Regions from separate parts of the Aminobacter aminovorans genome, predicted to be linked through region 3. Evidence: predicted binding sites of a transcription regulator. Region 3 holds the regulator's gene; each other region holds the start of a gene.
The links. Region 3 encodes LexA, which represses DNA repair genes until DNA is damaged. Its sites were predicted from a motif close to TGTTCNNNNTGTGTTCNG; they were not measured.

Region 1: DY201_RS24420 (DNA recombination protein RmuC) is a predicted target of LexA. The motif match lies at 1,882-1,899, and genes of this name have one in related genera.
Region 2: recA (recombinase RecA) is a predicted target of LexA. The motif match lies at 1,533-1,550, and genes of this name have one in related genera.

The regions. Positions count from the first base shown of each region.
Region 1 is NZ_UFSM01000001.1:4,947,589-4,950,864, reverse strand. It holds gene DY201_RS24430 (cation diffusion facilitator family transporter) at 1-154, shown strand, start outside; gene DY201_RS24425 (GFA family protein) at 197-598, shown strand; gene DY201_RS24420 (DNA recombination protein RmuC) at 595-1,848, opposite strand; gene def (peptide deformylase) at 1,952-2,482, shown strand; gene fmt (methionyl-tRNA formyltransferase) at 2,599-3,276, shown strand, end outside.
Region 2 is NZ_UFSM01000001.1:3,631,700-3,634,975, forward strand. It holds gene alaS (alanine--tRNA ligase) at 1-70, opposite strand, end outside; gene recA (recombinase RecA) at 320-1,408, opposite strand; gene DY201_RS17945 (carbohydrate kinase family protein) at 1,691-2,629, shown strand; gene DY201_RS17950 (pseudouridine-5'-phosphate glycosidase) at 2,650-3,276, shown strand, end outside.
Region 3 is NZ_UFSM01000001.1:3,023,766-3,027,041, reverse strand. It holds gene DY201_RS14915 (molybdopterin molybdotransferase MoeA) at 1-876, shown strand, start outside; gene lexA (transcriptional repressor LexA) at 983-1,699, shown strand; gene DY201_RS14905 (ComEC/Rec2 family competence protein) at 1,805-3,276, opposite strand, start outside.

The DNA of each region.
Region 1 (3,276 bases), 1.9 Mb from region 3:
AGCCTGCGTCGAACGGCTGGAAGCAAAGCTCAAGGCCGAGGTTCCCGAGGTGACGTCGGTGTTCGTCAAGCCGCAGACAGCGGAGCGATGGCAGCTGCGTCGTGATCGGATCGTAAACGCTGAGGCAGAGACACCGGTACCCGAGGGCGGCTAGTGTGCCGCGGAACCGCGCGTTGCAGGACAGGAGGATTTCGAAGTGCAGATCGAAGGCGGATGCCATTGCGGCGCCATTACCTACAAGGCCGAAGTCGACCCCGAAAAGACGGCCATCTGTCATTGCACCGATTGCCAGAAGCTGACCGGAACGGCTTTTCGCGTCACCGTGCCGGTGCCGGAGGACAAGATCGCGTTTTCGGGAGTGCCGAAAATCTACGTCAAGACAGGCGAGAGCGGCAACAAGCGTGCGCAGGGCTTCTGCCCCGAATGCGGCTCGCACCTGTTCGCCACTTCCGTGGGCGATGGGCCCAAGGTCTATGGGCTGAGGACCGGCACCTCGGACCAGCGCGAGCAATTGGTGCCGCGCAAGCAGGTCTGGTATCGCTCGGCGCTGCACTGGCTGCCGGAGTTCGACGGCATGGAGACGGTGGAGAAGGCCTAATCTTCTTCCACGACGCGCAGGCGGAGCTGGCCGGTCTTGGAATCGGCCGCACGCGCGGGCTGCCGCGGCGCTTCCTCGGATTCGGCGGCATGGCCGCTGCCGAACTCCAAGGCTTCGATCTTCTCGCCGCGCTTGGTGACCTTGGACGACGACACCAGGATGTCATCGATGTCCTTGCTGGCCTGGCCGAAATGCGTCTGCAGCTTGCGCACGCGTTCGTCGAGGCGGCCGACATCCTCCATCAGGCGGATGACCTCGCCCTGAATGAGATGGGCCTGTTCGCGCATGCGGGCGTCCTTGAGGATCGCCTGGATGACCTGGATCGACAGCATCAGGAGCGACGGCGAGACGATAACGATCCGGGCGCGGTGGGCCCTATGCACCAGCGATTCGAAGTTCTCGTGGATCTCGGCGAAGATCGATTCCGAGGGCACGAACATGAATGCCGTGTCTTGGGTCTCGCCCGAGATCAGGTATTTGTCGGCGATGGCCTTGATGTGGACCTCGAGATCGCGCCGGAAAGCCTGGGCGGCATATTTCTGCGCGTCTGACGCACCCTCGGCATCGGCTGCGGCCCGGATGGCATTCCAGGCCTCGAGCGGAAATTTGGCGTCGATCACCAGCGACGGCGCGCCGTTCGGCATCTTGACCAGGCAGTCCGGCCGATTGTTGTTCGACAGCGTCGCCTGGAATTCATAGGCGCCGAGCGGCAGGCCGTCGGCGACGATGGCTTCCATGCGCGACTGGCCGAAAGCGCCGCGCGTCTGCTTGTTGGACAGGATCGCCTGCAACTGCACCACCTGGCCGGCGAGCGACTGGATGTTGCCCTGGGCGGTGTCGATGACTGCCAGCCGTTCCTGCAGCTTGGCCAGGCTGTCATGCGTCGACTTGGTCTGCTCGGCCATGGTCTGGCCAAGGCGGCCGGTCATGGCGTCGAGCCGCTGGCTGAGCGACTGGGTCAGCTCCGCCTGGCGCGACCCGAAGATTTCGGCCACCGTGCCCAACCGTCCCTGCATCTCGGCCTGCGCCTGCAGGATGCCCGCCATGCGGGCCTCGGCATCGCGGGCGTGGTCGGCGGCCTCCGCGGCAGCAACCGCGCGTGCCTTGGCCGAGCGCCACAGCGCGACCATCAGGACGACGACCAGCGCGACGAACAGGAGGGCGGCGAACAACATGGCTTGCCCGAGCGTGAGCATGGAGGCGCCAAGCTGGGCGATGGGGGAGGACAGGATGCTGGAAAGCTCGTTCATGGCCCGCACCATAGCCGATTCGCACCAATGGGTCAGATCAAAAGGGGAACATCCCGGATCGAGCCCTGTTGACGGTTTTCGCCTGACATCCTAGTTGATGCGCATGACTATCAAGCCGCTCATCATCCTGCCCGATCCGCTCCTGCGCCTGGTTTCCAAGCCGGTCGAGCGCATCGACGACGCCACCCGCAAATTCGCGCGCGACATGCTCGACACCATGTATGACGCGCCGGGCATCGGCCTTGCGGCCATCCAGGTTGGCGAGCCGCTGCGCATGCTGGTGATCGACCTTGCCAAGGAAGGCGAGGAGCCGGCGCCGATGACGGTCATCAATCCCGAGATCGTTTCGCGCAGCGACGACCGCTCTGTCTATGAGGAAGGCTGTCTGTCGATCCCGGATTATTATGCCGAGGTCGAGCGCCCGGCCAAGGTGCGGGTCAAATATCTTGATGAGAATGCCAAGGAGCAGGAAGTCGAGGCCGACGGCCTGTTGGCCACCTGCCTGCAGCATGAGATCGACCATTTGGACGGCGTTCTGTTCATCGACTACATCTCCAAGCTCAAGCGCGACATGGTGATGAAGAAGTTCAAGAAGCTCGCCAAGGACCGTCCGCCGAGCCGCATGGTGGGGTAGGGCTTGGCTGGCCAGCAACTTCGACGGGCTTGACCTGAAGCTTGTAAACCCTTTTGAAGCGATGGCCTGAACGGTCGGCCGACGCCGCCCGGGGCTGTGCGGGATTGCCTGGCAGAATGAGCCTTCGTGTCATCTTTATGGGTACGCCGGATTTTTCCGTGCCGACGCTACGCGCAATATCAGAGGCCGGCCACGAGGTCGTTGCCGTCTATTCGCAGCCGCCGCGCGCTGCCGGCCGTCGCGGGCTTGAGCTGACGCCGTCGCCGGTGCAGCGCGAGGCCGAGCGGCTGGGCATCGAGATACGCACGCCGCTGTCGCTGAAAGGCGAGGCCGAGCAGGTCGCCTTCGCCGGCCTCGAGGCCGATGTCGCCGTCGTCGTCGCCTATGGCCTGCTGCTGCCGAAACCCATTCTCGAAGGCACGCGACTGGGCTGTTATAACGGCCATGCCTCGCTTCTTCCGCGTTGGCGCGGGGCGGCTCCTATCCAGCGCGCCATCATGGCGGGCGACACGGAGACTGGCATGATGGTCATGCAGATGGAAGAGGGATTGGACACCGGGCCGGTGGCGCGACTTGAAAAAGTCGCGATTGGACCCGACATGACGGCTGGCGAGCTGCACGACCGTCTGATGGTGGTGGGGGCTTTGCTGATGGTCGAGGCGCTGGCCGAGCTCGAAGCAGGCAGGCTGGAAACAATGCCGCAGCGATCGGAAGGCGTGACCTACGCCAAAAAAATCGATAAAGCGGAGACGCGGATCGATTGGACCTTCCCGGCGACGGCGGTCGACAACAAT
Region 2 (3,276 bases), 610 kb from region 3:
CCACGACCTCGTGTCCGTTCTTCTTGAAGTAGTCGAGAAATGTCGACCGGATCTCGTTCACGCCACTCATATTGCCGCCTTTGATCGCCGCCCTGAACAGATGCACCCCGCCCTTTGCAGGCGGAAATTGGAACTGGCCTTTTAGCGGCCCACCTTAACCCTGTCCAGAAACACCGGACCGGCAAAAGCCCGCAATCCCGCCGCCCCGATCACCGAAGCCGTCTTCACAAACGCAAACCGCCGGCGCAAGGGCCGGCGGTCGCTCAGATCGTCTGTATCGGGTCCGGTCCAGCAACCGCAGGACCGCCCTCCCAAGTGCCTACATCGCACTCGCTTCGTCGCCGTCGTCTTCCTCGCGCGAGCCGTTCTCAAGGAACTTCTCGGCGATCAACCCGGCATTCTGCCTGAGCAGCTGTTCGATTTCGCGTGCCGCGTCGGGATTGTTACGCAAGAACAGTTTTGCGTTCTCGCGTCCCTGGCCGAGGCGCTGCGAATTGTAAGAGAACCAGGCGCCCGACTTCTCCACCACGCCGGCCTTGACGCCGAGATCGACGAGCTCGCCGGTCTTGGAAACGCCTTCACCATACATGATGTCGAACTCGACCTGCTTGAAGGGCGGGGCCAGCTTGTTCTTGACCACCTTGACGCGGGTCTGGTTGCCGACGACCTCGTCGCGGTCCTTGACCGAGCCGATGCGGCGGATGTCGAGGCGGACCGAAGCATAGAACTTGAGCGCGTTGCCGCCGGTGGTGGTCTCCGGCGAGCCGTACATGACGCCGATCTTCATGCGGATCTGGTTGATGAAGATGACCATTGTGTTGGAGCGCGAGATCGAAGCCGTCAGCTTGCGCAGCGCCTGGCTCATCAGTCGGGCCTGCAGGCCGGGCAGCGACTCGCCCATCTCGCCTTCGATTTCGGCACGCGGGGTGAGCGCCGCCACCGAGTCGACGACCAGCACGTCGATGGCACCGGAGCGAACCAGCGTGTCGCAGATCTCAAGCGCCTGCTCGCCCGTGTCGGGCTGCGAGATCAGCAGGTTCTCGAGATCGACACCGAGCTTGCGGGCATAGACCGGGTCGAGCGCGTGTTCGGCGTCGACGAAGGCGCAGATGCCGCCCTTCTTCTGGGCTTCGGCCACGGTGTGGAGGGCGAGCGTCGTCTTGCCCGAGCTTTCCGGGCCGTAGATTTCAATGATGCGTCCGCGCGGCAGGCCGCCGACACCGAGCGCGATATCAAGGCCGAGCGAGCCGGTAGAGACAGTTCCGATCTCGACAACCTGCTCATTGGCGCCCAGGCGCATGATCGAGCCCTTGCCGAAGGCGCGTTCGATCTGCGACAGCGCCGCGTCCAGAGCCTTGGATTTGTCCACCGAATTTTCCTCTACAAGCCGCAATGAATTCTGAGCCATGATACATCACCCCGTAGTCGTCAATGAAGGCCGGACCGTCCGACGCCGATATAATTTTGTACTGGTTTTGTTCACATTTGGCAAGAGCAGTCAAATTGTTGAAATAAAATGACTTTCCTGCACATGTTCTTTTTTTGTTTGCAAACTGTGCATAATCGGATGCCGTCTCGACCTGACAGCCCGTTCCTCGGCAGAACGGGTCTTGGCGAATCGCTGGCGGTTGCCGCCTCCCGCGTGGAACACTAAGTTCGCCGCCTTAAACGCACACCGGACAGCCTCAGCATGAACTCACCCAAGATCCTCGCCATCGGAGGCGCCCATGTCGACCGGCGCGGACGCATGACGGCGCCATTCGTGCCGGGCGCCTCTATCCCCGGTTCGATGAGCGAGGAGGTCGGCGGCGGCGCCTTCAACGCGTTGCGAGGCGCGGTTCGCCGCGGGGCAGCCGGCGCCCTGATGTCGGTGCGCGGCGGCGATGCGGCAGGCGAAACCGTGGCGTCGGAGATCGTGGCCAACGGCATCGAGGACCTGTCGGCCATTTTTCTCGATCGGGCAACGCCTAGCTACACCGCCCTGCTCGACCGCGACGGCGACGTGGTGGCTGCATTGGCCGACATGGGGCTGTATGAGCTTGCCTTCGCCAAGCAACTCAGGCGCGCCAAGGCACGCGAGGCGGTGGCGGCAGCCGACGCCGTTTTGTGCGACGCCAACCTGCCCGAGGCGGCGCTGGCCAGGCTCGGCGAGATTTCCGGCAAACCGCTGTTCGCCATCGCAATCTCGCCGGCCAAGGCGGTGCGGCTGGTGCCTGTCCTCGGCAAACTCGCCTGCCTCTACATGAACCGGCGCGAGGCGGCGGTGCTGGCTGATATCGCAGCCGATTCCACCCCTGATGCGATAGCTCGCGGCCTGCGCGAGGCAGGGCTCAGGCGCGGCGTCGTCACCGCAGGCGGCAGCTCCGTCTTTGCCTATGATGCTGCGGGCCTGATCGAGATCACCCCACCTGCCCCGCGCTGGATCGTCGATGTGACCGGAGCCGGCGATGCGCTGGCGGGTGCAACGACTGTGGCGCTGATGCGCGGCCTGCCACTGGAGCACGCGCTGCGCGAGGGCATTGCCGCTGCCGTACTGGCCATAGAAAGTGCGTCGGCGGTGCCGGAGCTGGCACAGGCAGATTTTGACGCGGCGCTGGCTCTTGTGCCGCAAGCCCGGGAAATGGCATGACGCGGCTTAAGGAGACCAACATGACGCCTGAAACCGCCCGTCCGTTCATCGACATCCATGCGCCTGTCGCTGCAGCCCTTGCCGCCGGCAAGCCTGTCGTCGCGCTCGAAAGCACCATCATCACCCACGGCATGCCCTATCCCGACAATTCGGCGATGGCGGCCAATGTCGAGAAGATCATCTCGGACGAAGGCGCCATTCCGGCGACGATCGCGGTCATCGGTGGCCGCATCAAGATCGGCCTGTCCGACGGCGAGCGCGAATCGCTTGCCATGACCGGCGGTGCGATGAAGTTGTCGCGCGCCGACATCGCCTATGCGGTCGCCGAAAGCCGCACCGGCGGAACGACGGTGGCGGCGACGATGATCGCAGCGCACCTCGCCGGCATCAAGGTGTTCGCCACCGGCGGTATCGGCGGCGTGCACAAGGGCGCCGAAAAGAGCTTCGACATCTCGGCCGACCTCGACGAATTGGCGCGTACGCCTGTCATCGTGGTCTCGGCCGGCGCCAAGGCCATCCTCGACATCGAAAAGACGCTCGAAGTGCTGGAGACGCGTGGCGTGCCGGTGGTGGCCTATGGTTCCGACATCGTGCCTGCCTTCTGGTCGCGCAAGTCGCCTTATTCGGCACCGCTGCGCCTCGATGCA
Region 3 (3,276 bases):
GAGAACGTTCGCGATCTCGGCGATGGCGAGATCGAGGTGGTCGAGCCGACGAGTGCCGGCCGCAATATCCGCGCCAGGGGTCTCGACTTCAAGCAGGACGACCTCATTCTGGATGCCGGACGCGTGCTCGACCCGGCAGCGCTCTCGCTGATCGCGGCTGCCAACCATCCCGGCGTCGAAGTGCTACGGGCACCTCTGGTAGCCATCATCGCCACCGGGGACGAACTGCTGCCGCCGGGCAGCAACCCCGGACCCGATCAGATCATTGCCTCCAACGCCTATGGTGTCGCGGCGATCGTTCAATCGGTCGGCGCGCGCGTGCTCGATCTCGGCATCGCCGCTGACCGCACCGAGGCAATCGCCGCATTGGTGGCGAAGGCGCTCGCAGCGGACGCTGACGTGATCGTCACGCTGGGCGGTGCTTCGGTCGGCGACCATGACCTCGTCCATCGAGTCCTCACCGATCTCGGCATGGCTCTCAACTTCTGGAAAATCGCCATGCGGCCCGGCAAGCCGCTGATGTTCGGCCGGCTTGGCGCCAGCCGCTGCGTCGGCCTGCCGGGAAATCCGGTCGCCAGCCTGATCTGCTCGCAGATCTTCCTGAAGCCCTTGGTGGCGAAGCTCGGTGGACGTTCCTATTCGCACGACATGCGCACGGGCATTCTCGACACGGCAATGGCCGCCAATGATCTGCGCCAGGATTTCGTCCGTGCGGCCGCGCGTGAAACCTCTGAGGGTCTCGTCGTCACGCCTTACCTGGTCCAGGATTCCTCGATGCTGCGCACGCTGGCCGCCGCCAACTGCGCCATCGTGCGGGCGCCCTTCGCACCGGCGATCGATGCCGGCAGCGCCTGCCAGGTGATGATGCTTCGCTGAAGCAAGCGCCTCCAGCCTTCACGAAATATCAACGGTTGCGGAACACAACTGGAACATATAGTGTTTGTTCTGGGTTTGTTTTTCTTCTGATTCCTCGGGGGTGGCGATGCTGACGCGCAAACAACACGAGCTTTTGCTATTCATCCACGAGCGGCTGAAGGAGGCGGGCATTCCGCCGTCGTTCGACGAGATGAAGGAAGCACTCGACCTCGCCTCCAAGTCCGGCATCCATCGCCTGATCACAGCTCTGGAAGAGCGCGGCTTCATCAGGCGCCTGCCCAACCGGGCCCGTGCACTCGAAGTGCTGCGCCTGCCCGATTCCATCGCGCCAGGCCTGAACGCGGCGAGGAAGTTCTCGCCCAGCGTCATCGAGGGCAGCCTTGGACGCAAACCGGATCCTTCACGCAGCATGTCGGCCGGCAATGACGACGATGTTGCATCGGCGGTTGCCATTCCCGTCATGGGACGCATCGCGGCCGGTGTGCCGATCGACGCCATCCAGCACAAGACCCATTCGATTTCAGTGCCGCCTGACATGATCATGGGCGGCGAGCATTACGCGCTTGAGGTCAAGGGCGACTCGATGATCGAGGCCGGCATCTTCGACGGCGACACTGTCGTCATCCGCAGTTCGACCACGGCCAATCCGGGCGAGATCATCGTCGCCCTTGTCGACGATGAGGAAGCGACGCTCAAGCGCTTCCGCCGCAAGGGCGCCTCGATCGCACTCGAGGCCGCCAATCCCGCTTACGAAACCCGCATCTTCGGGCCCGACAGGGTCAAGGTGCAGGGCAAGCTTGTCGGACTGATCCGCCGCTACTGATTTTCGGAGATTGCGGACTGCAAACATCGAAGGGCGGCTTTGACTACCGTCTGTGACTGTTCAGTATGCCGACCGCAATCCGCTACCCGGCCGATCTGCGCTTGGCTATGGTGACGCTGCTGGTGACTGCGTTGGGGCGGGTGTCGGCCTCTCTGGCTGTACCGTAGGTTGCGCCGTCGGCGCTTTCGGAGGTCTCTCGGCACGCTTGTAGGACGCCAGTCCCCGTGCTTCGCGTGAGAACTGGCGCTGGATGTGCCACGGGCGGTAGGGTTCTGGCACGGCGTGGCGAATGTCGATCTTCAGGCTGCTTGCTGTCTGATGCGTGATGAATATCGCGGCACTGCCGAGGCGCGCCAGTTCGCGCTTGGTAAGCACAACAGGCGCGGTCGACGTCGCCCCGGAGCAGATTCCGCCGGCCGTGGCATCGTCGACCACGATGAAATCCGCGCTGTCGCAGGCACGTGCAGCGGCTTCAGCATTCGCCGCATGGATGATCCGCTCGCCCGCCGCTCCTTGGACAGCACAGAGTTCCTCGCCGCAGACGAAGTTTCCTGCGGCCGCGACATTCACTGACGGTTTTTTCGCACTCGGGTCGGATGAATTGTCCGTACCGGCGGCGCGATCCATCGCCGGGCGTGCCGGGCTGACGACAGTTTCGGCCATCAGCGCGCGCTGCCAGTTGTCGACGGTGAATTGGTTCGGCCGGGCGCGATTGACGGCCAGCTTGCCGCCGCCGACCGGCACGCCGACGAGGCGGCCGTCTTCCGAAACGAGGACGTCTGGCGTTTCCGTTTCCACCACCATCAGCAGTCCTAGGGCAGCGAAGGGCAGTGCCGCTATGCGCAGCCAGGTCGTCGCCGTCGACGCAATGACGAGTGCTGCGGTGAACAGCAGCACTGCATGCGGCGAAACAAGGCCAACCGCGTCGACCGGCGAATATGCCGAGAACCACGTGGCGATGCCAATCATTCCTTTCAGGCCGGCCCCCATCGTGTCGAGGAAGAGGCCGTCGAGCCCGAGCGGCATGAAAATCCCTGCCATGACCGCGAAAGGCATCACCAGGACCGACACAAGCGGCGTGACTGCAAGATTGGCGAACAGGCTGAGCGGCGATACGCGTTGAAAATGCCAGGCGCCGAACACGCTGGTCGCCAGCCCGGCAATCACCGAGGTCGCGACGAGGCCGACCGCAACTGCCGCAGACCAGTGCCAGATCTTCGACGGCAGCGACCTTTGGACGACCGGCATCGCTTGTTCTTCCCGCCTTTCAGACCACCAGGCATAGGCACTGACAAGGGCGGCTGTGGCGGCAAACGACATCTGAAAGCTCGGCCCGACGACCTCATGGGGCGAGATCAGGATCACCACGACGGCGGAGATTGCGAGGTTGCGCATGGTGAGTGCTGCGCGATCGAACAGCACTGCCGTCAGCATCACCGCCAGCATGATGAAACTGCGCTGCGCCGCGACCTCGGCGCCGGAAATGAACAGATAGCCTCCGGTCGCAGCCAGGGCAGCACCTGCCGCATATTTCTTGACCGGCCGGCATGAGGTGAAGGCGGGAAAGGCAGCGAAGG